Regions from separate parts of the Luedemannella helvata genome, predicted to be linked through region 1. Evidence: predicted binding sites of a transcription regulator. Region 1 holds the regulator's gene; each other region holds the start of a gene.

The links. The regulator HrcA, encoded in region 1, represses chaperone genes, less so after heat shock. The targets are predictions, from matches to a motif close to GGTTNGCACNCTCNNNNNGAGNGTGCNAACC.
Region 2: the regulator HrcA is predicted to act here: its motif matches at 5,401-5,431, upstream of groL (chaperonin GroEL).
Region 3: the regulator HrcA is predicted to act here: its motif matches at 4,538-4,568, upstream of ABD191_RS01420 (FmdB family zinc ribbon protein).

The regions. Positions count from the first base shown of each region.
Region 1 covers NZ_BAAALS010000014.1:48,072-58,644, reverse strand. Annotated here, with positions in the region: gene ABD191_RS15595 (PhoH family protein) at 1-672, opposite strand, end outside; gene ABD191_RS15590 (serine hydrolase domain-containing protein) at 799-2,175, opposite strand; gene ABD191_RS15585 (HIT domain-containing protein) at 2,266-2,610, opposite strand; gene ABD191_RS15580 (16S rRNA (uracil(1498)-N(3))-methyltransferase) at 2,641-3,372, opposite strand; gene dnaJ (molecular chaperone DnaJ) at 3,369-4,499, opposite strand; gene hrcA (heat-inducible transcriptional repressor HrcA) at 4,523-5,545, opposite strand; gene ABD191_RS15565 (DUF4870 domain-containing protein) at 5,724-6,137, shown strand; gene hemW (radical SAM family heme chaperone HemW) at 6,174-7,367, opposite strand; gene ABD191_RS15555 (enoyl-CoA hydratase-related protein) at 7,396-8,208, shown strand; gene ABD191_RS15550 (Ig-like domain-containing protein) at 8,266-9,636, shown strand; gene ABD191_RS15545 (hypothetical protein) at 9,698-10,561, shown strand.
Region 2 covers NZ_BAAALS010000011.1:148,954-159,526, reverse strand. Annotated here, with positions in the region: gene thrC (threonine synthase) at 1-473, shown strand, start outside; gene ABD191_RS13555 (eCIS core domain-containing protein) at 1,133-1,600, opposite strand; gene paaN (phenylacetic acid degradation protein PaaN) at 1,648-3,330, shown strand; gene ABD191_RS13545 (cold-shock protein) at 3,514-3,714, shown strand; gene ABD191_RS13540 (hypothetical protein) at 4,177-5,274, shown strand; gene groL (chaperonin GroEL) at 5,652-7,271, shown strand; gene ABD191_RS13530 (class I SAM-dependent methyltransferase) at 7,408-8,034, shown strand; gene ABD191_RS13525 (class II fumarate hydratase) at 8,037-9,419, opposite strand; gene ABD191_RS13520 (P-loop NTPase family protein) at 9,701-10,573, opposite strand, start outside.
Region 3 covers NZ_BAAALS010000001.1:304,008-314,580, reverse strand. Annotated here, with positions in the region: gene ABD191_RS01455 (C40 family peptidase) at 1-78, opposite strand, end outside; gene ABD191_RS01450 (metal-sensitive transcriptional regulator) at 190-516, shown strand; gene ABD191_RS01445 (heavy-metal-associated domain-containing protein) at 533-751, shown strand; gene ABD191_RS01440 (methyltransferase) at 724-1,908, opposite strand; gene ABD191_RS01435 (hypothetical protein) at 1,918-2,967, opposite strand; gene ABD191_RS01430 (hypothetical protein) at 3,002-3,178, shown strand; gene mscL (large conductance mechanosensitive channel protein MscL) at 3,175-3,549, opposite strand; gene ABD191_RS01420 (FmdB family zinc ribbon protein) at 4,188-4,514, opposite strand; gene ABD191_RS01415 (5-formyltetrahydrofolate cyclo-ligase) at 4,637-5,191, opposite strand; gene ABD191_RS01410 (UTP--glucose-1-phosphate uridylyltransferase) at 5,270-6,196, shown strand; gene ABD191_RS01405 (molybdopterin molybdotransferase MoeA) at 6,200-7,462, shown strand; gene ABD191_RS01400 (GNAT family N-acetyltransferase) at 7,468-8,121, shown strand; gene ABD191_RS01395 (hypothetical protein) at 8,211-9,149, shown strand; tRNA gene ABD191_RS01390 (tRNA-Ala) at 9,264-9,340, shown strand; gene ABD191_RS01385 (iron ABC transporter substrate-binding protein) at 9,737-10,573, shown strand, end outside.

The DNA.
Region 1 (10,573 bases):
GACCTCGATCGTGCCGTTGGCCATGAGCCGCGGGATCGAGTCGGGGTCGATCATGTCGTGCAGCGCGTCGTACAGCGGGCGCAGGTACGGGTCGATCTTCTCGTTGAGCGTGCCGGGCAGGAAGCCCAGCCGCTCGCCGGCCTCGACGGCCGGCCGGGTGAGGATGATCCGGTTGACCTGCTTGGCCTGCAGGGCCTGGACGGCCTTCGCCATGGCCAGGTAGGTCTTGCCCGTGCCGGCGGGGCCGATGCCGAAGACGATCGTGTGCTCGTCGATCGAGTCCACGTACTTCTTCTGGCCCAGCGTCTTGGGGCGGATGGTTCGCCCGCGACGGGAGAGGATGTTGAGGGTCAGCACCTCGGCGGGCCGCTCGGTGGTGCCCTCCTCGAGCATGCCCACCGTACGGCGGACGGCGTCTGTGGTCAGCGTCTCGCCTTTCTCGATGAGTTCCAGCAGTTCGGCGAAGATCCGCTCGGCCAGAGCGTTGTCGGCCGGCGCGCCGGAAATGGTGATCTCGTTGCCACGCACATGCACGTCGCTCGCGACCGTGCGCTCGATCAGGCGGAGGATCTCGTCGTTCGAGCCGAGCAGGCTCACCATCTGCTGCGGATTATCGACCGTGATCTTGGTCTGCACGCGCGGCTGTGCCGCTGGGGGTGGACTGGCGGTCATATCTCGGCCCGGCGGGCCTAAGCCACCTGCTCTCCGCAACTCGACAGCACTGGACCCCTCCTATGGTATCGGGCCGACCCCCGGAAACGTCTAACGGATAAGTCGGACCATTCGCGCCGCTTTCCGTCACGGCTGCCGGACGTCGTACCCATCGAACGTCTCCTGCACACGCGTGAACCGGTACGTCGCCCAGTGCATCCGCACCACCGCGCCGGTCGCGTCGCGGGTGAGCCGCAGGAACTCGCCGGCCTCCCGCCCGGAGACGGTCCGCAACAGGTCACGGTCCACCGGCTCGAAGACCGCCGGCGGCTTGCCGGCCGGATCGTCGGCGCCGCGCGCCCGCAGCGTCCCGTCCTTGTAGAAGAAGACGTACTCGAAGCCCTCGCCCCACCAGCGGCCGAGGATCGAACGCAGGTCGGGCGGCGCCGCCGCACCGGGCGCCCACGGCGTGATGTCGACCGGGTCGTCGGCCTCGGCGGCGGCCAGCAGCTCGTGCGGCAGGTTCAGGATCGGCACGGCGGTACCCGAGGAGCCCAGCACGGCCGCCCCGAACGCGGGCGGGGTGTCCGGGCCGCCCCGACGCCCGTACGCGCCCGCCAGGAAGCCCGGCATCGCGCCGTCGTGACCCACGTGCGTGATCCGCTCGCCCTGCGGGATGATCAACAGCCCCAGGCCGAACCCGGCCGCCCACAGGCTCTCGTCGGTCGTCGTGCGCGGCCATCGCATTTCGTCGAGCGTCTGCGCGCGCAGCACGGCGCCGGTCGGATCGACCACGGCCGGGTCGACGAGGAACGCGGCCCACCGCGCCAGATCGGCGGCCGTACCCCACAGCTGCGCGGCCGGTGCGGCGGCGCCGAAGTTTATGGGCGGCTCGGGCCGCGAATGATCCGAGTACGTGTCCACGAGGTACCCGACCGCGCCGCGCGGCTGCCGGTCGGGGCTGATGCTGGTCAGCCCGAGCGGCTTCGTGACCTTCTCGGCGAGCACCTCGGCCCACGTGCCGCCGCGCCGCTTCGCGACCGCCTGGCCCAGCAGCGCCATCGCCAGGTTGGAGTAGTGGAACCGGCGCGCGGGCGGCAGGGCCCGCTCGACGCGCGCGAGATCGGCCAGCAGTCCGCGCTCGTCCGGGGCGATCAACGTGTCCCACACGTCGCCGAACGGCTCGCGTTGCAGGCCAGCGGTGTGCGACAACAGTCGCCGGACGGTCAGCTCGCCGTGCCGGGGCACATCGAGGTGCCGGCCGATCGGGTCGTCGAGCTCGATCAGGCCTTCGTCACGGCACTGCATGACGAGGACGGCCGTGAAGGTCTTCGTCACCGAGCCGATCCGGAACCGGGTGTCCGCGTCGAGCGGCTCGCCCGGCACCCCGCTGTCGCCGACCTGCAACGTCCACAGCGGCCGGTCGCCCCGGTGCACGGCCACCGACAGCGCGGGCACCCGCGCCTGAGCCTGCGTGCGCCGCACGATCCGTGCCAGCCGCCGATTCTCGCCCGTCCCACTCACCCGCGGCAGCCTACCCGCCCCTCTCACGGGCAGGGGTGCGCGCGTCGAAGCCGCGAGGGTGCGCACTCCGGCCGCGGGCCGCCGGGGGCGTCAGCCCGGAGGCCAGGTGAGAGGGCGGCCCGAGAGGACGTGGGCGTGCACGTGGTGAACCGTCTGGCCCGCCGCCGGGCCGGTGTTGAAGACCAGGCGGAAGCCGTCCGTGGCGCCCTCGGCCGCGGCCACCTCGGCCGCCGAGGCGAGCACCTCGGCCGCGAGGTTCGGGTCGGCGCCGACGAGCGCGCCGACCGTCGGGTGGTGGTCGCGGGGGATCACGACGACGTGGCTGGGCGCCTGGGGGTTGATGTCGCGGAACGCCAGCGTCGTCGGGGTCGAGTGGACGACCGTCGCGGGGATCTCGCCAGCGACGATGCGACAGAACAGACAGTCGTTGCTCACACGGCGCATCCTAGGCCGTCCGGGCCGTAACTACGCCCAGCGGCCCAGGCGGGCGCTCAGGACCGCGAGCGCGGCGACACCGGCCGTGGACGTGCGCAGCACCTCGGGCCCGAGCCGGACGGCCCGGGCGCCCGCCGCCTCGAACGCCGCCAGTTCCTCGCTGGCGACGCCGCCCTCCGGACCGATGACGAGCACGACCTCTCCAGCGGCGGGCAGCTCCACCGCCGCGAGGGGCGCGGTTGCCGACTCATGGAGCACCAGGCCGAGCGCGGCCGAGCGCAACCGCGCGGCGAGAACCGTGGTGGACGCCGCCTCGGCCACCACCGGCAGCCACGGGCGGCGGGCCTGTTTGGCGGCCTCCCGCGCGGTGTCGACCCAGCGTTGGCGGGATCGCTCGCCGCGCTCCTCGCGCCACCGGACCACCGAGCGGGCGGCCGCCCACGGGACGATCTCGTCCACGCCCACCTCGGTCATGGCCTGGACGGCCAACTCCCCCCGGTCCCCCTTGGCGATGCCCTGGGCGACGACGAGCCGGACCGCGTGCGGTGGCGCGTACTCCCGAGCGACGACGCGCACCGACAGGGTGCCGCGCCCGACGGCGGTGACGACCGCGGACGCCGTGGCGCCCCGGCCGTCGGCGAGGATCAGCTCCTCGCCGACCCGCAGGCGTTGCACCGTGGCGGCGTGATGGCCCTCGGGCCCGTCCAGCGTGCACAGCTCACCGGACGGGACCTCACTGACCAGGAAGAGCGGCTTGCTCACGCGTGCCCGTTGAACGCGTCCCGGATCGAGGAGAACAGGCCGCCCTTCTGGCGGGAGACCTCGGCGAGCTCCTCGCCGCGCAGCGAGGCGAGTTCGCGCAGGAGGCGCTCCTGCTCCGGGTCGAGCTTCGTGGGCGTCCGCACGTCGAGGTGGACGTGCAGGTCGCCACGGCCGGTGCCGCGCAGGTGGGGCACGCCCCGGGCCCGCAGCCGCATGGAGGCGCCGGGCTGGGTGCCGGCCTTGACGTCGACCGTCTCCTCGCCGTCGAGGGTCTTGATGGTCAAACGGGTGCCGAGCGCCGCGGCGGTCATCGGCAGAGTGACCCGGCAGTGCAGGTCGTCGCCCTTGCGGGAGAAGACGTCGTGCGGGCGCTCGTGGATCTCGACGTAGAGGTCGCCGGCCGGGCCGCCGCCGGGGCCGACCTCCCCCTGGTTGGCCAGGCGGATGCGCATACCGTCCTCGACGCCCGCCGGGATCTTCACGGTGAGCGAGCGGCGGCTGCGCACCCGACCCTCGCCGGCGCACTGCGGGCACGGGTGCGGGATCGTCGTGCCGAACCCCTGGCAGGTGGGGCAGGGGCGGGCGGAGACGACCTGGCCGAGGAAGGTCTTCTGCACCGACTGGATCTCGCCGCGGCCGGCGCACGTCTCGCAGGTCTGCGGGTGGGTGCCGGCGGCCGTGCCGGCGCCGCTGCACGTGGTGCACAGCACGGCCGTGTCCACCGTGATCGGCGCGTCCACCCCGAACGCGGTCTCGTGCAGGTCGAGGTCGAGACGCAGGATCGCGTCCGCACCGGCGCGCGTGCGCGGTCGCGGGCCGCGCGAGCCGCCCCCGCCGAAGAACGCGTCCATGATGTCCTGGAACCCGACGAACGGGCCCGCGCCGCCGGGACCCGGTCCGCCGCCCTGCGGGGCCAGCGGGTCGCCGCCCAGGTCGACGATCTCCCGCTTGCGCGGGTCGGAGAGGACCTCGTACGCGGCGTTGATGTCCTTGAACTTCTCGTGCGCCGCCGGGTCCGGGTTCACATCCGGGTGGTATTCCCTGGCCAGTTTGCGGTACGCCCGCTTGATGTCATCGGGAGACGCCTCGCGCCGCACCCCGAGGATGCCGTAGTAATCCTTGGCCACGTGAGTCCCAAGTCCTCTTCTCGTCAGCTGCCCTCGAGCACGTCGCCAAGGTAGCGGGCGACGGCCCGCACCGTGGCGATGGTGCCCGGGTAGTCCATCCGGGTGGGCCCCAGCACGCCCAGGCCGCCCACCATGGTGTCGCGCGGGCCGTAGCCTGTGGCGACCACCGAGGTGCTGCGCAGGTCAACGATCTCGTTCTCGTCGCCGATGCTCACGTGCGCTGTGGTCTGGCGCACCTGGCCGAACAGCTTGAGAAGGATGACCTCCTCCTCAAGGGCCTCCAGCACGGGTCGCAGGGACCCGGCGAAATCCAGCACGTTGCCCCGGGCGAGGTTCGCGGTGCCCGCGATGGTCACCCGCTCCTCGGCGCGTTCGACGAGCGTTTCGAGCAGTACGGTGGACAGCGACGCCATGGCGCCGCTCAGTTCGGGACGGACCTGCTCGTGGAAACCCTGCACGAGGACGGGCGCCTCGGCGAGGGGACGCCCGACGAGCGCCTCGTTCATGGTGGCACGGAGTTCGACGACGTCGTCGGCGCCGACCGGGCCGGGCACGTCGACGAGCCGCTGCTCGACCCGGCCGGTATCAGTGATCATGACCACCATCAGCCGGGTCGTGGAGATCGAGATCAGTTCCAGGTGGCGGACCCGGCTGCGCGACAGGCTGGGGTACTGCACGATCGCGACCTGGCGGGTCAGCTGCGCGAGCAGCCGGACAGTGCGATGCACCACATCGTCGAGGTCGACCGCCCCGGCCAGGAACCGCTCGATGGCCCGGCGCTCGGCCGGGGTGAGCGGCTTGATGCGGGACAGCTTGTCGACGAACAGGCGGTAGCCCTTGTCCGTGGGGACCCGGCCGGCGCTCGTGTGCGGCTGACGCAGGTAGCCCTCCTCCTCGAGGACCGCCATGTCGTTGCGCACGGTGGCCGGGGAAACGCGCAGGTTGTGCCGCTCGACCAGCGCCCGGCTGCCGACCGGCTCCTGGGTGGCGACATAGTCCTCGACAATGGCGCGGAGCACGTCGAGTTTGCGGTCGTCCAGCGCCATCCCGTCGTCCTCCCCTCTCCTCGCCCGCGTTGGCACTCCGAAACGGTGAGTGCCAGTCTACGTCGCGCTGGCCATGGACCGCGACGCGCGTAGCGTGGCGTGACAGGCACTCACGGTCGCGACACTCAGGGGGCGCGCATACTAGCGCGAAAATCCCGATAGCCCTACGGTGACCCCCATGACTGAGCCTCCCCTCAACCCGCCGCCTCCGCCGCCGCCCGGACCTGGGCTGCCGCCGGCCGGCTACGCCAACAACGATGAGAAGACCTGGGCGCTCGTCGCCCACTTCGGTGGTGCCGCCGGCGCCCTTATCGGCACGGGCTGCGCAGGCTGGATCGCGCCGCTCATCGCGTTGCTCGCCAAGGGCAACGAGTCGCCGGCGGTGCGCCAGCACGCGGTCGCGGCGCTGAACTTCCAGATCCTGGTGTCGATCGTCGGCATCATCGGCTGGATCACGACCTGCATCCTCATCGGTTTCGTGATCTGGCTCGCCGCTATGGCCGTCGGCATCATCTTCGGCGTCCTCGCCGGTCTCAAGGCGAACGAGGGCCAGTTCTACAAGTACCCGATCTCGGTACCGCTGGTGAAGTGACCACGCTCATGACCGGGGTGCCGCGCGGCGCCCCGGTCACGGCAACAGGTCGCGCACGACCGCGTCGGCGAGCAGCCGCCCGCGCAGCGTCAGCACGGCCCGGTCGCCGTCGAGGCGCAGCAGGCCGTCCTCCGCGAGCCGTTCGGCGTCCGCCGGCCGCGTCAGCCTGTCCAGCGGGAGGCCCTCGGCCAACCGCAGCCGCAGCATGACCTCCTCCATGTGCCGCTCGTCAGCGGTGAGCGTCTCCCGGCCCGCCGCCGGCGATAACCCGTCGGCGAGCGCCGCCGCGTAGCGCGCCGGGTGGCGCACGTTCCACCAGCGCACGCCGCCGACGTGGCTGTGCGCGCCGGGCCCGAAGCCCCACCAGTCGCCGCCGCGCCAATAGATCAGGTTGTGCCGGCACTCCTCGCCCCAGTTGGACACCTCGTACCAGGTCAGGCCCGCCGCGCTCAGCGCGGCGTCCGCGGCCAGGTAGCGGTCCGCGGCCACATCGTCGCTCGGCGCGGGCAGCTCACCACGGCGTACCCGCGCCGCGAGGCGCGTGCCGTCCTCGACGATCAGGGAGTACGCCGAGACGTGGTCGACGCCGGCCGCGATCGCGCTGTCGAGGGAGGCGGCGAAGTCCTCGGCGCGCTCCCCCGGCGTTGCGTAGATGAGGTCGAGGTTGACGTGCTCGAACCCCGCCTCGCGCGCCTCGACGGCGGCCCGCGGGGCGCGGCCCGGGGTGTGCTGGCGGTCCAGCACCTTCAGCACGTGCCCGGCGGCCGACTGCATGCCCAGCGAGATGCGGGTGTAGCCGGCGTCACGCAGCAGGCGCAGCGAGGCCGGGCCGACCGACTCCGGGTTCGCCTCGGTCGTGATCTCCGCGTCCGGCGCCAGGCCGAACGTCTTGTCGATCGACTCCACGATCCGGGCCAGGTCGCCGGGCGGCAGCAGGGTGGGCGTCCCGCCGCCCACGAAGATCGTCTGGGCGGGCGGCGCGGCGCCTCCGAGTACCCGCCCCGCCAGCTCGATCTCCCTGGTCAGGGTGTCGACATACGCCGCCTGGCTGGCACCGCCGCCCAGCTCGGCCGCCGTGTACGTGTTGAAGTCGCAGTAGCCACAGCGCGAGGCGCAGAACGGCACATGCACGTAGACGCCGAAGCCGCTCGCGCCGATGCGCCGCGTGGCCGAGTCGGGCAGCGACCCGTCGGGCGGGGCGGGGTCGCCGTCGGGCAGCGTGCTGGGCATGCCTCCCAGTGTGCCGTAGCGTGCGGTGATGACCAGCCCGACCGTGGACCTCACCGTAGACAACGCTGTGGCGACCCTCACGCTCAACAGCCCGGCCAACCGCAACGCGCTGTCGTTCCGGCTCATGGATGAGCTGGCCGCCGCGCTGGCCGCGGCCGTGGCGGACCCGGCCGTACGGGTGATCGTGCTGTCCCACGCCGGCCCGGTGTTCTGCGCCGGGGCCGACCTGCGGGAGACGTCGGCGGCGGTCGCCGCCGGCACGCCGCTGCCGGTGATGCGGGTCGCGGAGCTGCTCGCGGACTTCTGGGAGTGCCCGAAGCCGGTGATCGCCCGGGTCGGCGGTCCGGCGCGGGCCGGCGGGCTGGGCCTGCTGGCCACGGCTGATCTTGTCGTCGCTGCCGAGTCGGCGACGTTCGCGTTCACGGAGGTGCGCCTGGGCGTCGTGCCGGCCGCGATCTCGCCGGTCGTCCTGCCGCGGCTCACCCCGCGCGGCGCCGCCGAGCTCTACCTCACGGCCGAGCCGGTCACGGCCGCCCGGGCCGCGGACTTCGGGCTCGTCACCGCGGTCGTCGGCGGCGACGGGCTGGACGCGGCCGTCGCGGCGTACGCCACCGCGCTGGTGAAGGGGGCGCCCGGCGCGCTCGAGGCGACCAAGCGGCTGTGCCGCGACGGGGCCGGCGCGGTGCTCGGCGAGGGTCCGGCGCCGTCCGCGATGCGCGCGCGCCTCGTGGCGGCCGCCGCCGTGTCCGCCCGCACGTTCGCCGGGGCGGAGGGCCGCGAGGGATTGGCCGCCTTCGCCGACAAGCGACCGCCCACCTGGGGCGTGACACCCGACCGGTGACACGCGCGGGCGCACCCCGCATGATCACCCGCGCCGGCGACACTCGTTAAGGCGAACGTGAGTAGACGAACGATTCGCGGCGCGGTCGTGGCGCTGACCGTCGCGGCCGGTTGCCTGGTGAACGCGCCGACCGCAGCGGCGGGGACGGCCGTCGTGCACTCGGACTTCGAGAGCGGCACGTTCCAGAACTGGGCCGCGCTGTCGAGTCCCACCGTCATCACCAACACCTCCGGCGTGGCGCACAGTGGCAGCCGCAGCCTGCTGGTGTCGGGGCGGTCGGCCATCGCGCACGGGCCCGCCCTCGACGTGACGGGCGCCATCCGGGTCGGCATCCGCTACCAGCTGTCCGTGTGGGTGCGGGCGCTGAGCGTCGCCGCCAACGTCAACGTGACCGTGAGCCAGACCTCGGCGGCGAGCGAGTCGGCCGTGCAGGTCGTCAGCAACGTGACCGTCGGCCCGACCCGCTGGGTGCGGCTGCGGGGGATCTACACGCCCCCGATCGGCTACGACCGGTTCCGGGTGCGCGTCGAGACCGGCAACGGCGTGGAACCGTTCTACATCGACGACTTCGTCCTGACCGTCCTCGAGTCGACGCAGCAGCCGGTCGTCACCGGCCCCGCCAACGGCGCCGCCGTCACCGACCGGCCGACCATCGCGGGCGTCGGCGCGCCGTTCACCACGGTGACGGTCGCGGAGGGCAGCTCCGTGCTGTGCTCGGCCCGGGTCAACGCCTCCGGCGACTGGCGGTGCGTCCCGTCCACCGTGCTGTCCACCGGTACGCACACGGTGACCCCGACGGCGCGCGACGCTATCGGCATCGCGACCGCGGGCCACCCGGTGACCTTCATCGTGAACCAGGCGAGCGCCCCGGCGGCCCCGGCGATGCCCGTGATCGGCTCGCCGCGGATGGGTGCCACGCTGGCCGGCGGGCGGGTGCCCGTCTCGGGTACGGCCCCCGCGTCCACAGTGGTCACCGTCTCCGAGGACGGCCGGGCCCTGTGCACCGCGCAGGCGGGTACGGACGGGGCGTGGAGCTGCACGCCGGGCGGGCCGTTCGGCCCGGGCCGGCACATCCTCTACGCGACCGCCCGCGACTCGTCGGGCCGGCTCAGCGCGGCACGTCCGGTGACCTTCTATGTGGACACGCTCGTGCCGTGGCCGCCGGCCGTGCACTCGCCCGCCCCGGGCGCGATCGTGCTGACCCGGCAGCCGTACGTGTCGGGCGTGGCGGAGCCGGGGGTGACCGTACGGGTGACCATCGACGGCGTCGTCGCCTGCGTCGTCACGGTCGCCGCGAACCGCACGTGGAGCTGCGTGCCCCGCGAGTCGGTGCCGAACGGGCGGCACACGCTGACGGCGACCGCGGTCGACGCGGCCGGCAACTGGAACACGTCACGGATGACGACATTCTTCGTCAACGTGGTGTAGCGCCGCATACTCATGGCCTCCGGTGGCGCGGCCCGGCTAGGGTGGCCACCGGAGGTCAGGCATGCGGCTTCGGTCCGTGGTGGGGGTGCTGGTGGTCCTCGCCGTGATCGCTGGCGTGGGCGCCTTCGTCGTGCTGCGACGCGTCGGCCCGAACCTGCCCGGGCTGCTCCTGGGCCAGGCGTGCAGCGTGCGCGCCGACAGCGGCGCCGTGTCGCTGGACACCGGGCAGATGGCGAACGCGGCGACCATCGCGGCCGTGGGGCTGCGGCGCGGCGTGCCGGAGCGCGCCATCGTGGTCGCGCTGGCCACCGCCCTCCAGGAATCCGAGCTGCGCAACCTCACCCACGGCGACCGTGACTCGCTCGGCCTGTTCCAGCAGCGCCCGAGTCAGGGCTGGGGCTCCGCGGAGCAGGTCCGCGACCCGCGCTACGCGGCCGGCAAGTTCTACACCGCCCTGCTCAAGGTCAAGGGCTGGAAGGACATGCGGGTCACCGAGGCCGCCCAGCGGGTGCAGCGCAGCGCCTATCCCGAGGCGTACCAGAAATGGGCCGACGAGGCGCAGGTGCTCACGGACGCCCTCGCCGGGCACGCGGCCGGGGCGGTGACGTGCCTGCTGTCGGGCCAGCCGGGCAGCCGCGGGCCGGTGGCCGCGGAGCGGCTGAGCGCCGCGATGCGCAAGGACTGGGGCGACAAGCTCACCATCGCCGGCACGGCGAGCACCGGGGTGGAGCTGGCCGCCCCGTCCGACAGGGCGGGCTGGCAACTGGCGCACTGGCTGGTGGCCCACGCGAACGAGCGGGGCGTGCGGGTCGTGCGGTTCGGTACGCGCGAGTGGCGCTCCGACGGGCGGGGCTGGCAGCGCGTCGACGCGGCGGGCGGCGGCGCTGGCGAGCGGGTCGTTGCGGAGGTCTTCGCCCCGGCGTAACCGGCGCCCTAC
Region 2 (10,573 bases), on a different contig from region 1:
TCGGCCTGGCCACCGCGCCGGAGGGCGGCTGGCGCGTGTTCGGCGCCCAGTCGACGGGCTGCAACCCGATCGCGGTGGCCCTGCACAACGGCGCCTCGGACATCGTCCCCGTGAAGCCGACCGGCATCGCCAAGTCGCTCAACATCGGCGACCCGGCCGCCGGCCTGTACGCGCTGGAGTCGGTCCGCCGCACGAACGGCTGGATGGAGTACGTCGACGACGAGGAGATCCGCGCCGGCATCCGCCTGCTGGCCCGCACGACGGGCATCTTCGCCGAGACGGCCGGCGGCGTGACCACCGCGGTGCTCGGCAAGCTCGTACGCACGGGCAAGCTGGACCCGACCGCGGAGACGGTCGTCTTCAACACGGGCGAGGGTCTCAAGACGCTGGACGCGATCGAGGGACTCGTCGGGCCCACGCACAACATCAGGCCATCCCTCAAAGCGGCGCGCGAGGCTCACCTGATCGGATGATTTTTTCGGACGCGCCTACGATGAGTAGTGTTCACGTCAACGCGCGGTGCTTGCAAAATGCGAATCGCAACCGCCAGAACGTAACTGACGGTAACCAAACCAGCTAGCAACGGTGAAGCAACACGCTGGAAACCCTTGACGGTGCTGGTGGAGAGGCGCAGGATGCTTTGCGCGGGAGGTTCACCGCCGCGCAACCGACAGTCCGGTTTGGAGCTGGCCGGCGGCGTGTAGTTCCGGTGCGTAGGCCTCGGCGCGTGCGATCCTCCCGACCAACGTCCGGCGGGTGCCCCGATTCGATCGGGGCACCCGCCGTTTTTGTGCGCTCATGATCCACGCTGAGCCGCGACTCGCGCACCCCTTCCGACACCCGCCAGAGCCCACCTGGGCGACCACCCCCTGCAAGGTGCGCACTTTGGCGGCTTCCCGCGCCCCCCAGCCCACCACGGTGCGCACTTTGGCGGTTTAGCGCGCCCCCGGCACCAAGGTGCGCACTTTGGCGGCTTCACGCGCCCCCCAGCCCACCACGGTGCGCACTTTGGCGGTTAGCGCGCCCCCGGCAGCACCAAGGTGCGCACTTTGGCGGCTTCGCGCGTGCCCGAGGCCTCCAAGGTGCGCACTTTGGCGGTTAGCGCGCCCGCAGGCCGCAACAGCCCGGCGGGTCAGGGTCGGCGGCGGCGAGCCGGTCGCAGGCGCGCCGTCAGCGCGCGTGTCCGCCCCAAGGTCGGCGCGTCGCGGTAGCCGCCCGCCGCCAGCCCGGCGTGCCGCTCGAAGGGGTTCCGCGCGCCGTACGTGCCCGTCCGCCACCAGGACCACCCGCACGAAAGCCAGTACGCGGGCCAGAACAGCGGCCCGAGGATCGCGTACTGGGTGACGTGCCGCGTTTCGTGGGCCAGCAGCTCCCGGCGCGCGGAATCCTCCAGGAACCCCGCCGACCGCCGGGTGAAGATCACCGAACCGACCGTGAAGCACGACTGGGCGGGCAGGGGCAGCCGGTACCCGGTGGCGATCAGCACCCCGCACGGGCCGCGCCGCGGGCGGACCCGGGCCACCGCGCAGATCGCGAGCGCGACGAGGCTCGTCCCGTTGACCCACGTGAGGGCGGCGCGCGCCGCGTGGCGGGGGGCCATGCGACCAAGGGTGCCACGCGAACCCCCGCACGAGGCATGATGGCGGGATGACGCAGGCAACGGCGCCCGCATTGTTCGACCGCCACCGTGACCGCCTGGACGGCGCGCGGGAGGCGCTGCGTACCCGGGACTACTGGTCGGCGTTCCCGGAGTCGCCGAGCCCGCGGGTGTACGGCGACACGGCCGCCGCCGGCGGCGAGGCGGCGTTCCGCGGTTACCTCGACGCCGACTTCCCGCTCGACCAGCCGGGCGCGGGCCGGGTGGTCACGGAGCGCAGCCCGTACGGCATCGAGCTCAACGTCGCCTACCCGCACGCGGACGCGGAGACGCTGCTCCGGGCGGCGAGCGACGCGCTGCCGCGGTGGCGCGACGCGGGCCCCGAGGAACGGGTCGGCGTGTGCCTGGAGATCCTCGACCGGCTGCACAAGCGGATCTTCGAGCTGGCGTACGCCGTGCAGTTCACGACCGGGCAGGCCTTCGTGATGGCGTTCCAGGCGGGCGGCGCGCACGCCCTGGACCGCGCGCTGGAGGCGATCGCGGTGGCCTACGACGCGATGACCCAGATCCCGGGCACGGCGACGTGGACCAAGCCCGCCGGCAAGGGCGACCCGCTGCGCATGGCCAAGGAGTTCCACATTGTCCCGCGCGGGGTGGCCCTCGTGATCGGCTGCAACACGTTCCCTACCTGGAACTCGTGGCCCGGCCTGTTCGCGAGCCTGGTCACCGGCAACCCCGTGATCGTCAAACCACATCCGGGCGCCGTGCTACCGCTGGCGATCACGGTCGCCGTGGCCCGGGAGGTGCTCGCCGAGGCGGGTCACAGCCCCGACGTGGTCGGGCTGGCGGCCGAGGAGCGGGGCGAGGGCCTCGCGTCGGTCCTGGCCACAGACCCTCGGGTACGCCTGGTCGACTACACGGGTTCGACGGAGTACGGCGACTGGCTGGAGTCGCACGCCCGGCAGGCCACGGTCTTCACGGAGAAGGCCGGCGTCAACACCGTGCTGGTGGACTCGACCGACGATTTTGCCGGCATGTGCCGGAATCTGGCGTTCTCGCTGACCCTCTACAGCGGACAGATGTGCACGGCGCCGCAGACGATCCTCGTGCCCGCGGACGGCATCGACACCGGGTCGGGCCGGTTGAGCTTCGACGAGGTGTCGCGTGGCATCGCCGACGCGGTCGCGGCACTCACCGCCGACGATGCCCGGGCGGTGGAGTTGACGGGCGCCATCGTCAACGAAGCCGTGCTCGAAAGGGTGAACCGCGCGCGATCCCTCGGGACGGTGCTGCTGGACTCACGCGAACTGCGCCATCCGAACTTCGCGGACGCGGTGGCGCGTACACCATTGGTGATAATGCTTGACGCGGACGCGGCGGCTGCCTATGGCGCGGAATGGTTCGGACCGATCGCGTTCATTGTGCCGACCGCGAACACTGCGCACAGCATCGCCATTCTGCGTGACATCACAAACGCGCGCGGCGCGTTGACCACATTGGTGTACAGCACAGACAACAAGGTGGTCGACGAGGTCACGCGTGCCGCGCTCGACGTGGGCACCCACCTGTCCATCAACCTCACGGGCGGCGTCTTCGTCAACCAGTCGACGGCTTTTTCAGACTTCCACGCGACCGGTGCCAACCCTGCGGCCAATGCGAGCCTCACCGACTGTGCCTTTGTCGCCAACCGGTTCCGGATAGTGCAATCACGAAGCCACAGCACAAGGCCGTAGAGCCGTCATAGAACTGAGACCGGGCACCGCGTACTGTCCGGTTTGCGGCGCTGCGCGTGGGGCGCTGCTCGTGTAGCGTGCGAGTTCGGTTGACACGTCGCGTTCCCCCCGGGACGAGCCGAGGTTTCGACCGCCGGCGATTCGACCGCTTCGCCGGGGTACGTTGAAGTGAGGAAGTGCACCGTGGCACAGGGCACCGTCAAGTGGTTCAACAGCGAGAAGGGCTACGGCTTCATCGCGGTTGACGGTGGGCAGGACGTTTTCGTCCACTTCACCGCTATCGAGATGGACGGCTACAAGACGCTGGACGACGGCGCGCGCGTCGAGTTCGAGATCGCCCAGGGCCAGAAGGGCCCGCAGGCAGAGAAGGTTCGCCTCATCTGACGTTCGAACCGTGATGCTCGATCGGGGCACCGCGCTCACCCCAAGCGTCGGTGCCCCTCGTCTTTGCCGGTTCCGCTTCACCTGAGCGCTCCGTGTCGTTAACCGGGGCGCCGGGCTGACGACGTTCGTGGTCACCACCCTCCCTCTGTGCCCAACCTCCCGCGGTCCGGGTGGACCCCCGCGTCGCTGGTCGCCCTGTTCGCCTCGGTCCTGCTGGTTTTCTATGGCGTACCGGGTGGCGCAGGTCGCCGTGTTCGTCGCGTACGTGGGGCTGGCGGTCGCCCTGCCCGGATCTTGCCCGGTTCGGCGCCGAACGGTTCCGAGCGGGCAACTATGTCGTGTATGAGCTGGCGCCTTTCCGCCAAGTCGTTGCAGGTATCGCGGCGCACCATCACACTCACGGGCGTTGACAATCTTTGTCGGCGGCGCGGGGCGCCGGCAAACGCTACGGAGGCACATGCCATGACGTACCCACCCCAGGGCCCGGCCGACGATCCGTACGAGCCGCCCACCAACATCACGCCGCCGGCGCCGCCGGCGGGCGACTATCCTCCGCCGCCGCCCGGGTACGGCCCGCCGCCCTCGCAGCCGCCTGGTTATGCCGCTCCGCCACCAGCGCCGCCGCCGGGATACGCCGCACCCCCGCCGGGGTACGCCGCGCCGCCGCCGGGGTACGCCGCACCGCCGCCCGCGAGCTCGTACGCGGTGCCCTCGGGCTACCAGAGCGTCGGCGACCCGCTGGTGCCGGCCGGCCCCGACTTCAGCACCTGGTTCGCCAAGCTGCAGGAGGTCGCGAAGCGCAGCTGGAAGTCGGCGCTGATCATCACCGGCCTGGGCATCGCGCTGCCGCAGGCGGTCATCGCCATCCTGCAGCAGTTCGCCATTGGCGCCTGGACATTCTCGGTGCTGGAGATCGGCGACCTGGGCACCGCCCTCGGCAGCCTGATCGGCGGCCTCTTCGTGCTCCTGCTCGCGTATGTCGGCGTGGCGTTCGTGGCGTCGATCGCGTGGGCGGCCGGCACCTGGGCGCTGGTCCAGGAGGCCGCCACCGGGCAGAGCGCCAACATCGGCGCGGCCTTCAAGTTCGGCACGTCGCGGGCCATGCGGCTGTGGCCGTGGGCGATCGTCGCCGGCATCGCGTTCGGCATCGGCAGCGCCTGCTGCTACCTGCCCGGTGTCTACGCCGCGTTCGCGTTCAGCATGTTCGGCTTTGTCGGCCTGTTCCAGCGCGGCGTGAACCCGGTCGGCGGCTCGTTCCAGATGACCCACTCGGACTTCGGCCCGAACCTGGGCAAGATCCTGCTGACCTTCGTGCCGTTCGTGATCTTCGGGTACGTCATTCCGTTCGTCTTCGGCCTGCTCGCCGCCGCCGTGGCGGGCGCCTTCAGCTACGGCTTCACGTACGACCTGACGTTCGGGCTTGTGGCGGCCTTCGGTCAGCTGATCGCGGCCCCGGGATACGCGGCGCTGCTGCTCGGCCTACTGCCCACCTACGCCCAGCTGCGCGCCCGTCAGGCGCCGGTCTCGACGCCGCTGTTCCAGCAGGAACTGCAGTCCTGACGCAAACCTGATGGATCAGGGGGTTCGTGCCCGGCCGGGCACGAACCCCCTGATCATTTCGGCGGTGATGAGGGCTACGGTCCCGGCGGGGCGCTTGCACTCGACTAGGCTGAGTGCTAAACAAGTGATTGGCACTCCCCTAGGGTGAGTGCCAGACCTCCCGGCCCGTGCCGAGGGGTCTCTGGTCGGGGCGGTGGGGCGCCACGGGCCAGACCGGGCGCCGGTGACGGCGGTTCGGGCTGGCGCGCGGAGCCGGTCGTCGCGGGCTTATCCGGCCCGACCTACGGAGCGGTCGGCACCATCGGCCGCTTTCGAAGGTGCGTAAAGGTCAGGCGGCTCACGCCGTCGCGACAGACTGTCCAGGAGGACAACGCCGAATGGCCAAGATTATCGCGTTCGACGAGGAAGCGCGCCGCGGTCTCGAGCGGGGCATGAACGTCCTCGCCGACGCCGTCAAGGTGACGCTGGGCCCCAAGGGCCGCAACGTCGTGCTCGAGAAGAAGTGGGGTGCCCCCACCATCACCAACGATGGTGTGAGCATCGCCAAGGAGATCGAGCTCGAGGACCCGTACGAGAAGATCGGCGCTGAGCTGGTCAAGGAGGTCGCGAAGAAGACCGACGACGTGGCCGGTGACGGCACGACGACGGCGACCGTCCTGGCCCAGGCGCTGGTCCGCGAGGGCCTGCGCAACGTCGCGGCCGGCGCGAACCCGATGGCCCTCAAGCGGGGCATCGAGGCCGCCGTGGCGTCCGTCGCGGAGGAGCTCGCCAAGCTCGCCAAGGACGTCGAGACCAAGGAGCAGATCGCTTCCACGGCCTCCATCTCGGCCGGCGACACCACCGTCGGCGAGATCATCGCCGAGGCGATGGACAAGGTCGGCAAGGAAGGCGTCATCACCGTCGAGGAGAGCAACACCTTCGGCCTCGAGCTTGAGCTCACCGAGGGCATGCGCTTCGACAAGGGCTACATCTCGGCGTACTTCGTGACTGACGCCGAGCGCATGGAGGCGGTCCTGGAGGACCCCTACATCCTCATCGTGAACAGCAAGGTCGGCTCCGTGAAGGACCTGCTGCCGATCCTGGAGAAGGTCATGCAGTCGGGCAAGCCGCTGCTGATCATCGCCGAGGACGTCGAGGGTGAGGCGCTGTCGACCCTCGTCGTCAACAAGATCCGCGGCACCTTCAAGTCGGTCGCCGTCAAGGCGCCCGGCTTCGGCGACCGCCGCAAGGCCATGCTGCAGGACATCGCGGTCCTGACCGGTGGCCAGGTCGTCAGCGAGGAGGTCGGCCTCAAGCTCGACAGCGTCGGGCTGGACCTGCTGGGCCGCGCCCGCAAGGTGGTCATCACCAAGGACGAGACGACCATCGTCGACGGTGCCGGTGACGCCGACCAGATCCAGGGTCGCGTCAACCAGATCCGCGCCGAGATCGAGAAGTCGGACTCCGACTACGACCGCGAGAAGCTGCAGGAGCGCCTGGCGAAGCTCGCCGGCGGTGTTGCGGTCATCAAGGTCGGCGCGGCCACCGAGGTCGAGCTCAAGGAGCGCAAGCACCGCATCGAGGACGCCGTCCGCAACGCGAAGGCGGCCGTCGAGGAGGGCATCGTGCCCGGCGGTGGCGTGGCGCTCGTGCAGGCCGGCAAGACCGCGTTCGACAAGATCGACCTGGTGGGCGACGAGGCCACCGGTGTGCAGATCGTCAAGGTCGCGCTCGACGCCCCGCTGCGTCAGATCGCCGTCAACGCCGGCCTCGAGGGTGGCGTCGTCGTCGACAAGGTGCGCAACCTGGAGGCCGGCCACGGCCTGGACGCCGCCTCGGGCGAGTACGTCGACCTGCTCAAGGCCGGCATCATCGACCCGGCCAAGGTGACCCGCTCGGCGCTGCAGAACGCCGCGTCGATCGCCGCCCTGTTCCTCACCACGGAGGCCGTGGTGGCGGACAAGCCGGAGAAGGCCGCCGCGCCGGCCGCCCCCGGCGGCGGCGAGATGGACTTCTGAGTCCAGCGCAACGCCGTTGGGAAGGGCGGGCCGCATGTGCGGCCCGCCCTTCCGCTATGTCCGGATACCTACCGGGTGGCCGGCTCGCGTACTCCGGACGAAACATCGACGCTCCTTCGAAGTGTTAAAGTGCCCCGTGCTTTCGCGTGTGAAAAGCCTGCTCGGCAGCGTTCCCCTGTATGTCGGCCTGCAGAAGGCCGTCGGCGCCCATCGGGTGCGCTACCTGGCCCTTGAGCGGCTCGACCTGAAGGACGGCGACGTCATCCTCGACGTCGGCTGCGGCCCGGCGTACTACTTCGACCGGCTGCCCAACGTGAAGTACTACGGCTTCGACACCTCGGAGCGCTACATCGACCACGCCCGCAAGCAGTTCGGCGCGCGGGGCGAGTTCCGGTGCGAGATCTTCACCGAGGAGCACCTGCCCGACCTGCCGCCGGTCGACAAGGTCATCCTCATGGGACTGCTGCACCACCTCACCGACGAGCAGTGCCGGCACCTGCTGGACCTCTCGGCCCGCGCGCTCGCCCCCACGGGCGAGGTCATGTCGATCGACCCGACGTTCGAGCCGAAGCAGAACCCGATCGCCAAGTGGATGTCGGCGAACGACCGGGGCGAGCACGTGCGCCACCCGGAGGGCTTCGTCGCGCTCGCCAAGGAGTCGTTCGGCGACATCGAGGGCGAGATCGTCAACGACATCACCCGCGTACCCACGACCACGTGGCTCATGCGCATGCGCAAGCCGCTGGTGACCGCCGGCAACTGAGCCTACGGGCGGGTCATCCGCAGCACGTCGAGCGCCTCGGCCAACTGCTCGGCGGTGATCCGTCCGCTGGCGACGTGGCCGCGCTCCTCGACGACCGCCCGGATGGTCTTGTTCTCTTTGAGCGCCTGCTTGGCGATGGCCGCCGCCTCGTCGTAGCCGAGGTGCCGGTTGAGCGGCGTGACGATCGACGGGGAGCTTTCCGCGTACTCCAGGAGGATTTCGGTGTTGGGCTCGAGCCCGGCGACGCAGCGGTCGGCGAGCAGGCGGGCGGAGGCGGCCAGCAGGCGCACCGATTCGAGCAGGTTGCGGGCCATCACCGGGAGCATCACGTTGAGCTCGAAGTCGCCCTGCGAGCCGGCGAACGCGACCGCCGCGTCGTTGCCGATGACCTGCGCGCACACCTGCCGCACGGACTCGCACACCACCGGGTTGACCTTGCCGGGCATGATGCTGGACCCGGGCTGCAGATCGGGAATGTTGAGTTCCCGCAGCCCGGTGCGCGGGCCCGAACCCAGCCAGCGAATGTCATTCGCGATCTTGTAAAGGCCCACCGCGATCGTACGCAGCTGACCGCTCACCTCCACGAGGGAGTCCCGGGCGCCCTGCGCCTCGAAGTGGTTGCGCGCCTCCGACAGCGGCAACCCGGTGCGGTCGGCCAGGCGCTCGATCACCTTCGCGGCGAACCCGGGCGGCGTGTTGATGCCGGTGCCCACGGCCGTGCCGCCCAGCGGCAGCTCCCCCAGCCGGGGCAGCGTCGCGGTGAGCCGCTCGACGCCGTAGGCGACCTGCGCGGCGTACCCGGAGAACTCCTGGCCGAGGGTGATCGGCGTGGCGTCCATGAGGTGGGTGCGGCCCGCCTTGACGATGTCGCGCCACTGTTCGGCCTTGTCGCCGAGCGTCTGCGCGAGGTGGCCCAGGGCCGGGATGAGGTCGTTGCTGACCGCCCCGGTCGCGGCCAGGTGGATCGACGACGGGAACACGTCGTTGGACGACTGCGAGGCGTTCACGTGGTCGTTGGGGTGCACGCTCCTCGCGACCCGCTTCTGCGCGAGCGTGGCGATGACCTCGTTGGCGTTCATGTTCGAGGAGGTTCCCGACCCGGTCTGGAACGTGTCGATCGGGAACTGGTCGTCGTGCGCCCCGGTGGCCACCTCGTCGGCCGCCGCCGCGATCGCGACGCCGAGGTCGATGTCGAGGACGCCCAGCTCGACGTTGACGGCCGCGGCCGCCGACTTGATCAGAGCCAGGGCGTGGATGTGGGCCGGCTCCAGGCCCCGGCCGGAGACCGGGAAGTTCTCCACGGCCCGCTGCGTCTGTGCCCGCCACAGCGCGTCCGCCGGCACGGCCACCTCGCCCATCGTGTCCCGCTCGATGCGTACGTCCACGCCCCAATCCTGCCACGCTCGGCCTTGGTATCACTGAGCCTTTCCACCTGTGCCGTGGGGCGACCGGGTTCGGTGTCCTCGGCGTGGCATCGCTCCATATAGGACACCTTCTCCAAGTCCTGTGAAACCCGAGCTACACCACCCAGATACTGCAGGCCATCGCCGTGCGACAACACGTCAAAGACCAGTGCTCACGAGGTTGGGACAGGCTTTATGTAGACACCGGCCCGTCTGCCTGGGCTTGACCTGCCCCGGCAGGTTGGAAGTCTTCACTCTTGGCATCAAAGTAGATGCGACATTTGGACTAGCGGACTCTGGCGAAGAACGTCACGTAGTTGGGCAGCAGGCAACTTCTTAACCGTACCTGCTTTACCCGATAGGCGCATTGTCCAGTTGCCACCTTCGAGATCCAAGACTTGGAGGCTGCGCTTCAATCGCACATCCGTGTATTCACTTAGGTCAAGAATGTATGCTTCGTAGCGGGTACCAGCCCTGTGCTGATCGGAGAATCCGGCCTGAATAAGATGCACAAATCGCATGTCCGCAAGTTGACCAAGAATCTCATAACCTATTTCATTCTTTTCCGTCATGTCCACGCGAAAATATGTGTATCCGGATGCCTTAACACTCGTTGAGAGCTTCTCCAAGGCCTGAAGTAGGCTCCTAGAGTTCTCCGATGAAACATCTTGCTCCAAGTCGCGCTTCTTGCTACGAGCTGATGTTCCAGCCGCCTTCGCAACGTCCTCTCGGCCGATCTCTTGAGCCTGAGGCCTGGACTGTCGCGCCGCGACAATCGAGGAAGCAAAAAGATTCAGATAGTCTCGAGGAACTCCGCCGGAGGCAAGCACCAGCCGACCGAGCGCCTCCGGCTTCGCGATCGATCCAGGCTGCTTAATTCCCGCCGCAGCAGTGTAGTTGGTGAGGACAGACTCCAGAAAACTCTGGGCGGAAGCCGGATCCTCTAGAGTGACATCCAAGTCAATTTGTGAGGCATCGTGCGGAACCTCTAAACCTACTTTCGAGGACGGCTCAAATGGCCTTGTGAGACGCTCGATACTCGCCACCTTTAGCCAGCCATCGCAGTCACGAAGCATGCCTGCCAAGTCATCTAGAAGGTGGGACTGAAGCGATATTGGCATCAGGTAGAAGTCATC
Region 3 (10,573 bases), on a different contig from region 1:
GCTGGCCGCCTCCAGCTGATCCGCCACGGGCGGGTCCGCGTGCCCGGCCGAGGGGAAGCCGATCACGAGGGTGGCCACCGCGGCAGCCGACCTTACCCAGAAACCGGTATGGGCGCCTTCCACGCCGGACATTTAACGCGAATTGCCTCATTGGCGCAACATCGACGCGCCAATATACTCCCTAGGGGTATGCTGATCGGTATGGAAGACAGCCACCCCCACGGCGAGGCGGAGCACCAGGGTTACTGGTACGGCCCCGAGAAGCAGGCCATGCTCGGCCGGCTGCGCCGCATCGAGGGCCAGGTGCGGGGCGTGCACCGCATGGTCGACGAGGACGCGTACTGCATCGACATCCTCACCCAGATCTCCGCCGCCACCCGCGCCCTGCAGGCCGTGGCGCTCGGCCTGCTGGAGGGGCACATCGCCCACTGCGTTGTCGAGGCCGGCAGCACCGGCGACGCCAGCGCGAAGGTCAAGGAGGCGACCGATGCGATCGCGCGCCTCGTCCGGTCCTGAAAGGAGCACAGCGACAATGCCCGTGCAGACGAAGTACACCGTGGTCGGCATGACCTGCGGACACTGCGTGCAGGCGGTCACCGAGGAGCTGACGAAGGTGCCCGGCGTCCGCGACGTGCGCGTCGAACTGGAGGCCGGGCAGGTCACGGTCGACAGCGACGCGCCGCTGCCGATCGACGCCGTCGTGCACGCCGTCGACGAGGCCGGCTACGAACTGGCCGGCGCCGAGTCCTGATCGCCGAGCAGGGTGGCGAGGTGGGGCGTGAGGCCCCACTCCGCCACCAGCCGGGCGTACTCGTCGCGCTGCGCGGCCGTCGGCGCCGCGCCGGTGCGGCGGGCGCGTAGCAGCAGGTTGCGCGGCGTGTGCCGGGAGTCGATGAACTCCACCACGTCCACTGTGTACCCGCTCAGGCGCAGCAGTTGCGCCCGCAGGGTGTCCGTGAGGACGTCCGCGAAGCGCTCACGCAGGATGCCGTATTTCACCAGCGGTGAGTACGGGGCGGGAGCGCGCCCGCCGCGCAGTTGCGTCGCGACGTCGTGGTGGCAGCACGGCGCCGCGAGCACGTAGCGGGCCCGCCACCGCACGGCCCGCGCCAGCGCCTCGTCCGTGGCCGTGTCGCACGCGTGCAGCGCCAGCACGACGTCGGCGGCGTCGACCGCCGCGGTGGCGATCGTGCCGGCCTCGAACCGGACCCACTCCGACCAGCCCAGCTGGGCGGCCAGCTCCGTGTTGCGTACCCGCTGGTCGTCGCGCACGTCCACGCCGACCAGCTCCGCCGTCAGCCCGCGCACCTTGGTCAGGTAGCGGTACCCGGCGAAGGTCAGGTACGCGTTGCCGCAGCCCAGGTCGACCACCCGCAGCGGCTGCGGCAGGTCCGGGTCGTCGCCGAGCACCGCGTCCAGGGCCCGCAGGAACGCGTCCACCTGCCGCCGTTTCGCGGCCGTCCCGCCGATCACGTCGAACAGCGGGTCGCCCGGGTCGAGCAGGTGCTCCTTGGCCCGGTCGTGCGCGCCCGGCCCGGCCACGCGGTCGCTCGGCGTGGCCGCCCGGTGCAGGTGCGCGTCGCCCTTCTTCGTGACCCGCAGCTGCAGCGTCTCGTCGATCGTCTCCACGTGCCAGTTGCCGAACGGCTCGGCGAGCAGCTCATCCACCGCTTCCGTGTCGTCCCAGCCCACGTTGCGGGTGTGCGGGCGCGCCCCGTCGTCGGTCACGATCTGCAACCGGTCCCCGGACTTGAGAGCCACGGGGCGCAGCTGCGCGCGTACGAGTGAGGGGGTCATGCCCTTGCGACGACCGGCCGCGACCGCGCGGATCAGGCGGCCCCGGTCGAGCAGCGCGGCCCGCACCTCGGCGAGCGCGTCGTCGAGCGGAAGCATTCCCTTGGCGGCCATCCGTCCAGCTTAGGGAGTCAGCCGCGCGGTGATCTCGGCGGCCGTGTCGGCCAGCAGGGTGTCCGGCCGCAACCGTCGCCCGGCGATGCCGGACAGCAGCGACGGCAGGCCCGGCAGCGGGAAGCCGTCCTCCGCGAGGACCGCCGCGGCCACCTCGCCGTGCCTGGCGATGACGATCCGACTGCCCTGCCACGCCGTGGCCACCTCGTCGCGCGACGGCAGCCCGAACCCGTGGCCCACCGGCGCGGCGTGGCGCATCCGGATCACCGCCGATTCGGCGAACGCGAACGCCGCCCGGCACGCCGCGCCGAGCCGTACCCGTTCCGCCTCCCGCCGGCTCCCCATCACCGTGCACGGGGTCATGCAGTTGGCCGCGCACACTCCCAGCGCCCGGGCCATCGTCGAATGCTGCCGATCGAGATAGTTGCGCCAGCTCAGGTCCGTCGAGCGGGACACGCGCAGCGCCCGGCTGGCGGCGGCCCGCTCCGGTCGCGTATGCGGGCAGTCGGTGGCCTCCCACACCCCGAACCGGCTGTCGAGCCCCACGACCGTCTCGTCGCGGACCAGCCGCGTCGGGTCGCCGGCGTGCCCGAGCGCCCGTTCCCACGCCAGCAGGTAGGAATACTGGCTCGCGATGTGCAGCGCCGCCAGCAGTGACGCGGTCTCGTGGCGTCGCCACCGCGCGGCGACAACTTCCAGAACCAGCTGGTACGCCGGAACGAGCGTACGCAGCGCCGCGCGCGGCTCCTCGTCGGGCGACTGGGGCATGCGGCACTGCGCGCCCCGCCGGATCAGGTGCGCCGGCACGTGGTCGTGGGTGGAGTCGACCAGCGAGGTGTCCAGGTTGGCGCCGGTCGCCGCGTCCGGGTTCGCCAGGTCCTCGCCGTCCAGGTCGAACAGGCGCTGCCCGTACGCGCACAGCTGCTGGGCCACCGCCGCCCGGTGCGGTGGGATGTCCTCGGCCAGCAGGCCGGCGCCGAGCAGCGCGGCGATCTCGCGAAACGCGTACCGCCTGATCAGGAGCGCCAGAACGTCACCGGTCGTGTCCACTCCCGTCATTCAACCGCAACCCGGGCGGCGCTACGCTCGTCCCGTGCAACCTGGTGTTGATGACGATCGCGTGGTCGACCTGGACGACGAGGCGCCGTTCGTCGACGATGCTCCCGTGCTGCCCCGTTCGACCCGCGACGACACGGACGCGGGCTGGGGCGAGCGCTCCTCCGACAACGACGACCGGCTGCTCGCCGACCGCCCGCCACACTGGGACTAGCGGGTCCGTAGTTCGTCGCGGATCTCGGTGAGCAGCCGCGCCTCGTCGCTGAGCTGCGCCTCCTCCTCGGCCCTGCGGCGCCGGTTGAGCCGGTTGATCGGCACGACCACGAAGAAGTACACGGCGGCCGCCGTGAGCAGGAACGTGATCACCGCGTTGATGAACCCGCCCCAGTCGAACACGGCGTCCTTGACGCGCCATGTGCCGCTGACCGCCTTGCCGCCCGTGGCGAGCTTGACCAGCGGCGCGATGAACGAGTTGACGAAAGAATTGACCACCGCGCCGAACGCGGCCCCCATGACGATGCCGACCGCAAGATCGATGACATTCCCGCGAACGATGAATTCCTTAAAGCCCCGGACAATGTTCATATTTCGGACTATAGGGCTTCTAGTGAGTGGCGGTGGGTGGATGGCAACGGCGGGCGGCCTGGGGAAATGCCCGCTTTGCTGGCCAAGGACGTGACCTTGCCGGGTCGGTCGCGCCCGCCGCGTCGCCAAAGGCGTGACTTTGGCGGGTCGGGGCGCCCGCCGTGTCGCCAAAGGCGTGATTTTGGCGGGTCGGGGCGCCCGCCGCGTCGCCATATGCGTGACTTTGGCGGGGCGAGGGGCGCGTCATGTCGCCAAAGGCGTGATTTTGGCGGCTCGCGGCGCCCGCCGCGTCGCCAAAGGCGTGATTTTGGCGGCTCGCGGCGCCCGCCGTGTCGCCAAAGGCGTGATTTTGGCGGGGCGAGGGGCGCGTCATGTCGCCAAAGGCGTGATTTTGGCGGGGCGGGCCCTGCTCCACCTCGCCAAAGGCGTGATTTTGGCGGGGCGGATGCCCGCGGCCTCGCCAAATGCGCGACTTTGGCGAGGCGGGTCGTCCTCCACCCCGCCATATGCGTGACTTTGGCGGGGCGGGGCGGGCCCACGGGCACGGTGGGGAGGGGTGAAGAGGTGCGGCCGGAGGGTGGCCTCAGGGGGGCGGGTTCCCGCCGTGCTTGTGTTGGTGCGCTCGCCGAACGAGAGGTTCAGGCCTTGGCGGGCGCGGATGAGGTGGTGGTCGCGGCCGGGGTGCTGGTCGACGACGCCGCGGTGGTGGCCGGCTTCGTCTCCTTCGCCGCCGACTCGGACTTCTGGGCGGGGGCCGGGGTGGTGCCGCCCGTGGAGTCCTTCGCGCCCGAGCGGGAGTCCGTCCGGTAGAAGCCCGAGCCCTTGAAGACGATGCCTACCGAGTTGAACAGCTTGCGCAGCTTGCCCTCGCACGCCGGGCAGACGCTCAGCGGCTCGTCCGAGAACGACTGGACGGCCTCGAGTTGGTGGCCGCACGCGGTGCAGGCGTACTGGTAGGTGGGCACTTCTCCGCCTCCGTGATCAAGAAACTTGGCACTCTGGCGCCACGAGTGCCAATGGTGGCGCATAGACCGGCAAAGTGTCCAGTTTTCGTGTCCCGATCGACACCCAGGACACGGGTCGAATCTCAGCCGACGTGACGAAGACCACCCGACGGGGTGATGACCGCGTCCACGCGCCGGTCGTGCGGCTCCGCGGGCAGGGCGTCGACCAGTTCGCCGTCGAACAGCAGAGCGACCACCAGGGCGCCCGGGGCGACCCGGGTGAGCGCCCGATCGTAGGACCCACCGCCGCGACCCAACCGCACGCCGCGCAGGTCAACCGCCACGGCCGGCACCACGACCAGGTCGGCCCGGCCGATCGCCGCCTTTCCGAGCAGCGGGCCGGTCGCCGACCACGCCTCCCAGTCAAGGTCACGGTCGGCCAGCAGGACCGGAATGAGCACCGACGAGGCCACCGACGCGAGCGCCGGCAGCAGGCCCGGCCCGCCGGGCTCCGTCAGGAGCGGCGAGTACGCCGCCGCGACCCGTACGCCACGCTCCCCGCACGTACTCATAAGGGTGTTGACCAGCGCGGAGTCGGCGGCGGCCCGATCGGCGAGGGACCGCGCGCGCCGTGCCGCCAGCAGGCGGCGGCGCCAGTCCGCCTTGGTCGTGCCGGACGAACCCGTGGCCGATGTCACCCGATCAGGATCGCAGTCGGCGGCGCGTCGAGAGGGTCAGGGCGGGGCGGGCGGCGCCGCTGCCGATAGTCTCGGCGCATGCCGGACCACGCCACCACCCAGCGCGCCGTCAAAGCGGTCATTCCGGCCGCCGGCCTCGCCACCCGCTTCCTGCCCGCCACCAAGGCGGTGCCGAAGGAGTTGCTGCCCGTCGTCGACCGTCCCGTGCTGCAGTACATCGTGGAGGAGGCCACCGCCGGTGGCATCCGCGACGTCCTGCTCGTCACCGGACGCGGCAAGACGAGCATGGTCGACCACTTCGACCGCCAGCCCTACCTGGAGGCGCGCCTTGAGGCGAAGGGCGACATGGAACGCCTCGCCGCGGTGCGCCGCCCCTCCGAGCTGGCTGAGATTTACACCTGCCGCCAGGGCGAGCCGCTCGGGCTCGGGCACGCCATCGGTTACGCCGAGTCCCACGTGGGAAATGAGCCGTTCGTGGTTCTCCTGGGTGACGAGTTCGTCGACGAGGCGCAGCCGCTGCTGCCCGGGATGATCGAGCTGCAGGCCCGGACCGGCGGCATCGTGCTCGCCTTCCTGGAGGTCTCCCCCGAGGAGGTCGACCGCTACGGCATCGCGTCCGTGGAGGTCGCCGAGGCCGGCCTCGCCGAGGCCGCCCAGGGCGCCGGCGAGGTCTTCCGGGTGACCGGACTCGTCGAGAAGCCGAAGCAGGGCACCGCGCCCAGCAATTTCGCGGTGATCGGACGCTACGTGCTGCCGGCGACCATCTTCGACGCCATCAAGCGGACCAAGCCGGGCGCGGGCAACGAGATCCAGTTGACCGACGCCATGGCGCTGCTGCTGGCGGAGGGCACCCCCGTGCACGGAATCGTGTACCGGGGCGTGCGCTACGACACCGGTCTTCCGTTGGGCTATCTGCAGGCGGTCGTCGAACTCGCCTGCAAGCGCAAGGACCTTGGGCCCGCGTTCAAGGACTGGTTGTCGGAGTTTGTTAAATCGGACGGATAATGGATGACTGCGGAGATCACGCTGACCCGTACCCCTCAGCTGACCTCGCTCGCCGACTACCTGGCGGGCGTGCTGCGCCGTGTGCGCGCACTGCCCCCGCTCGACCTGGACCTCACCCAGGCGTTCGGGAACGTGCTGGCAGAGGAGGTACGCGCGCTCGGCGCGCTCCCCGCGTACGACCAGGCCGCCATCGACGGGTACGCCGCCCGCTATGACGACCTGGCCGCCGCCGCGCTCGGCCGTACCGTCCGCCTGAACGTCGTCGGGGACCTCTCCGCGGCGAGCTGGCGGCCGGTGCGGCTCGTGCCCGGCACCTGCTTCGCCGTGGCGGCCGGGGCGCCCCTGCCCGCCACCACGGACGTGATCGTGCCGCTCGACTTTACCGACGAGGGCATGGCGTCCGTCGAGATCCGCCAGGCCCCCAAGCGCGGCCACGGCGTGCGCCGCGCGGCCGAGGAGATCGCGGCCGGCGCGGTGATCGCCCGGCCGGGCGACTACGTCACCCCACCGCTGGTCGCGACCCTCGCGGCCACCGGGGTCAGCCACGTCGTCGTACGCCCGACCCCGCGCGTGACCGTGCTCGCCACGGGCGACGAGCTGGTCGAGGCCGGCCGCCTCAGCCAGCCGGGGCAGGTCGTCGACGTCAACTCGCACGCCGTGGCGGCCGCCGCCGCCGACGCGGGGGCGCACGCCTACCGGGTCGGCATCTGCGACGACGACCCCGAGGCGCTCCGCGGGCTCATCGAGGACCAGACCCTGCGCTCGGACCTCATCATCACCACCGGGGGTACGGGCACCGGGCCCGGCGACATCCTGCGGCGCATCCTGGGGCGCGACGGGTCCGTACGGTTCACCGAGCTGTCCGTCTTCCCGTGCTCCACCCTCGGGTTCGGCATGGTCGGCTCGCAGGCCGACCACGTGCCGGTCGTCTGCCTCCCCGGCGACCCCGGCTCCGCCCTGATCGGGTTCGAGGTGCTGGCCCGGCCGGTCATCCAGGTGCTCGCCGGCGCCGAGCCGGTGTTCCGGCCGTCCGTGCGTGCCCACCTGCTGGAGACCATCGCCTCCCCGATCGGGCTGCGCGAGTTCCGGCCCGCCCGGGTGCAGGAGCGGCGGGGCGGCGGTTACACCGTGCAGCCCCTCGCCGGCGGACCGTATACGCTCTCCGGGCTGGCGGAAGCCAACGGCCTACTCGTCCTCGGCGAGAAGGTCGGCGGCGCCCCGGCGGGATCTACAGTGGATGTACTGCTGCTTGATCGTCGGAGGTAGACCGCATGCTCGGCGTGCCGGGATGGCCCGCGGAACTGCATGACGCGCAGTCCGGAGTCAGCCTGCGGCCCTACCGGCGCTCGGACGCCACGGCCTGGTCGCAGGTGCGCCGCGCCAACGAGGAGTGGCTCGCCCCCTGGGAACCCACCCCGCCGGGCGGGGCGTGGGCCGACCTGAACTCGCCGGCCTCGTTCCGGCTCGTGTACAAGGAACTGCGCCGGGCCGCCCGGGCCGGGCACGCCATGCCGTTCGCGGTCTGCCTGCGTACCCCCGACAACGTGGAGCGCCTCGTCGGCCAGGTCACCCTCGGCAACATCGTGCGGCGCGCCTTCTGCTCCGCGTACGCCGGCTACTGGGTCGACGCCCGCGTCGCCGGCCGGGGCGTCATCCCCACCGCCCTCGCGCTGGCGGTCGACCACGCCTTCGACCAGGGCGGCCTGCACCGCATCGAGGTCAACATCCGCCCGGAGAACGCGGCCAGCCGCCGCGTCGTGGAGAAGCTCGGCTTCCGCGAGGAGGCGTACCACCAGAAGTACCTCCACATCGCCGGCGCCTGGCGTGATCATGTCGGATATGCCCTGACCACAGAGGACCTTGCGGGCGAAGGTGGCCTGCTCGCGCGCTGGCACCAGCAGCGTGGCATCCGCCGAACCGCATAGCCTGCCCGTAACCTCGTTGCAAGGTGGTACTGCGCCATCTGAAGCTTTACTGATGCTTCTTGTCACGGCCAGTCGCGGAGGGGGAGGGCGTGCCGACGTCGGTGCTCCTCGCTGTCCTCGCCGCGGCGAGCCTGCTCGCCCTCGCGCCCGCGCTGGTGCGTCGGTACGACGCCACCGAGCGGCTCGCCGCGGAGCGGACGACGTCTACGGCGCGGGTGCTCGCCCGGCGCCGTAGTCGTCGTACCGTCCCCGGCCGCCACCCGGTCAACCCGCCGCGCGAGGTCCCCTGGTCGCCCGACGTGGTCGCCCTCGACACGGGCGACCGGTCGCGGCAGCCGGCCGGCGTCCGAGACGTCGCCGGCGGGGGTCGTGAGCCGGGCGTCGGCCGTGAGTCGGGCGTTGGGCGTGAGTCCGGCGTCGGGCGTGAGTCGGGCGCCGGGCGGCGGAAGACGGCGACCGGGCCGCGGCGGCACGCGGGCGCGACCACCCGTCGCGCCACCTCCGGTGTCCGCCTGTCCAGCCGGCCCCGCAAGCGCCGGCGCCCCGCCTCGGCCGTCCACCGGCGCCGGCGGGTGTTCGCCGCCCTCGTCCTGCTGAACCTCGTCGAGGGCGTCGGCATCCTGCTCGTCGGCCCCGGCATGTGGATCAGTTTCGCGGTCACGGCGACGGCGCTCCTGGCGTACATGGTTCACCTGCGTAACCGGGCCATCGTGGCCGCCCAGCAGCGCCGCCGGGAGGCCCGCCGGGCCCGGTGGGTCGCCGCCCAGCAGGCCGCCGTACGCCGTGAGCACGAGCGGCGCGCCGCCCAGCGCAGGGACGCCCAGCGCCGGGCGGCCGCGGAACGCGAAGCGGCCCGCCGGGAGGCCATGCGCAGGGCCACGGAGTACTCCGAGCGCTACACGCGCCTGGACCGCGCCGTGGGCGAGACCGGCGACCCCACTCCGGGCCGTCCGGCCCGCCCGGGCGTGCAGGGCGACGACCGTCCGGGACCGCTGCGCGGTCGCCCGTACGGCACCGATCCGCTGTAGGGGCCTTGCCCCGATCTGGTACCCATGTACCGGGTTCGGGGCAAGGCCACGCGGCACGCGGCATACCGAGTCGCGTGGCGCGCGGGGAACCTGTTAGCCTTGTGCCCGGTCCAGGGGGCTGTAGCGCAGTCCGGTAGCGCACCTCGTTCGCATCGAGGGGGTCAGGGGTTCGAATCCCCTCAGCTCCACCAGTAACACAGTCGACCAGGGGAGACCCCGCTGGCACGATCGGCGGGCACGAAGTCGGCGCAACTCAGCGAGATCCGGGGCCTTCGGGCCCCGCTTTCGTTTGGTGCCCGCCGCTGATGATGGTGCGGCGGCGATCCCTTTCGGGGGCGCTCGGCCATCCCGACGGCACCGGGTTCTCCGCGACGACCGATGCCGGCACTAGATCTTGGTGCGACCCCCGGAAGGCGGTGTGCTCGCGCACGCCCCGGATCGCTCCTCACGGCAGGCGGACGGGAGCTGTGACGTTCGCGGGCGCTGCCAGAGATCCGCGATGGCCAAGTGAGGTTAGGCTCTGCTAACTTCTACGGCCAGGAGATGAGCCAGGGCCCGGCTTTCGCGCTTAATCGAAGGAGCTTGCCATGCCCGCCCCCACCAGAAGGTCCCTGCTGACCCTGGCCTGCGCTGGACTTCTCGCCATCGGCCTCGCTGCCTGCGGCGGCGAGGAGGACGGCACCAGCGGCACCTCCGCAACCCCGGCGTCCGACAAGAAGATCACCGTCTACAGCGGTCGGAGCGAGTCGTTGGTCAAGCCGCTGCTGGAGAAGTTCACGCAACAGAGCGGGATCACGGTGGAAGCGCGCTACGCCGCCACTGCGGCGATGGCGAGCCAACTGCTGGAGGAGGGCGACAAGTCGCCGGCCGACGTGTTCTTCGCGCAGGACGCCGGCGCGCTGGGTGCGGTGGCGAAGAAGGGAATGTTCGCGCCGCTGCCGAACGAGGTGACGGGGCAGGTGCCGGAGTCGTACCGGGCGCGCGGGGGCGAATGGGTAGGGGTGACGGCGAGGTCCCGGGTACTCGTCTACAACCCGGATCTCGTACCCGCCGCGCAGTTGCCGGCCTCGGTCTTCGACCTCACCGGTCCCGCCTGGAAGGGCAAGGTCGGCGTGGCGCCCACCAACGCGTCGTTCCAGGCGTTCGTCACGGCGATCCGGGTGCAGCACGGTGACGCGAAGGCCACCGAGTTCCTCGCCGGGCTGAAGGCCAACGACCCGCAGGTCCGGGACGGCAACGCCAAGATCGTGGAAGAGGTCGAGGCGGGCACGCTCGCGGCCGGTCTGGTGAACCACTACTACCTCGGCGAGATCGCCAAGGAGCGGGGCAAGACCCCGGAGACGATGAAGGCCAAGCTGCACTTCTTCCCGAACGGGGACACCGGTGCGCTGGTGAACGTCGCCGGGGTCGGTGTGCTGAAGAAG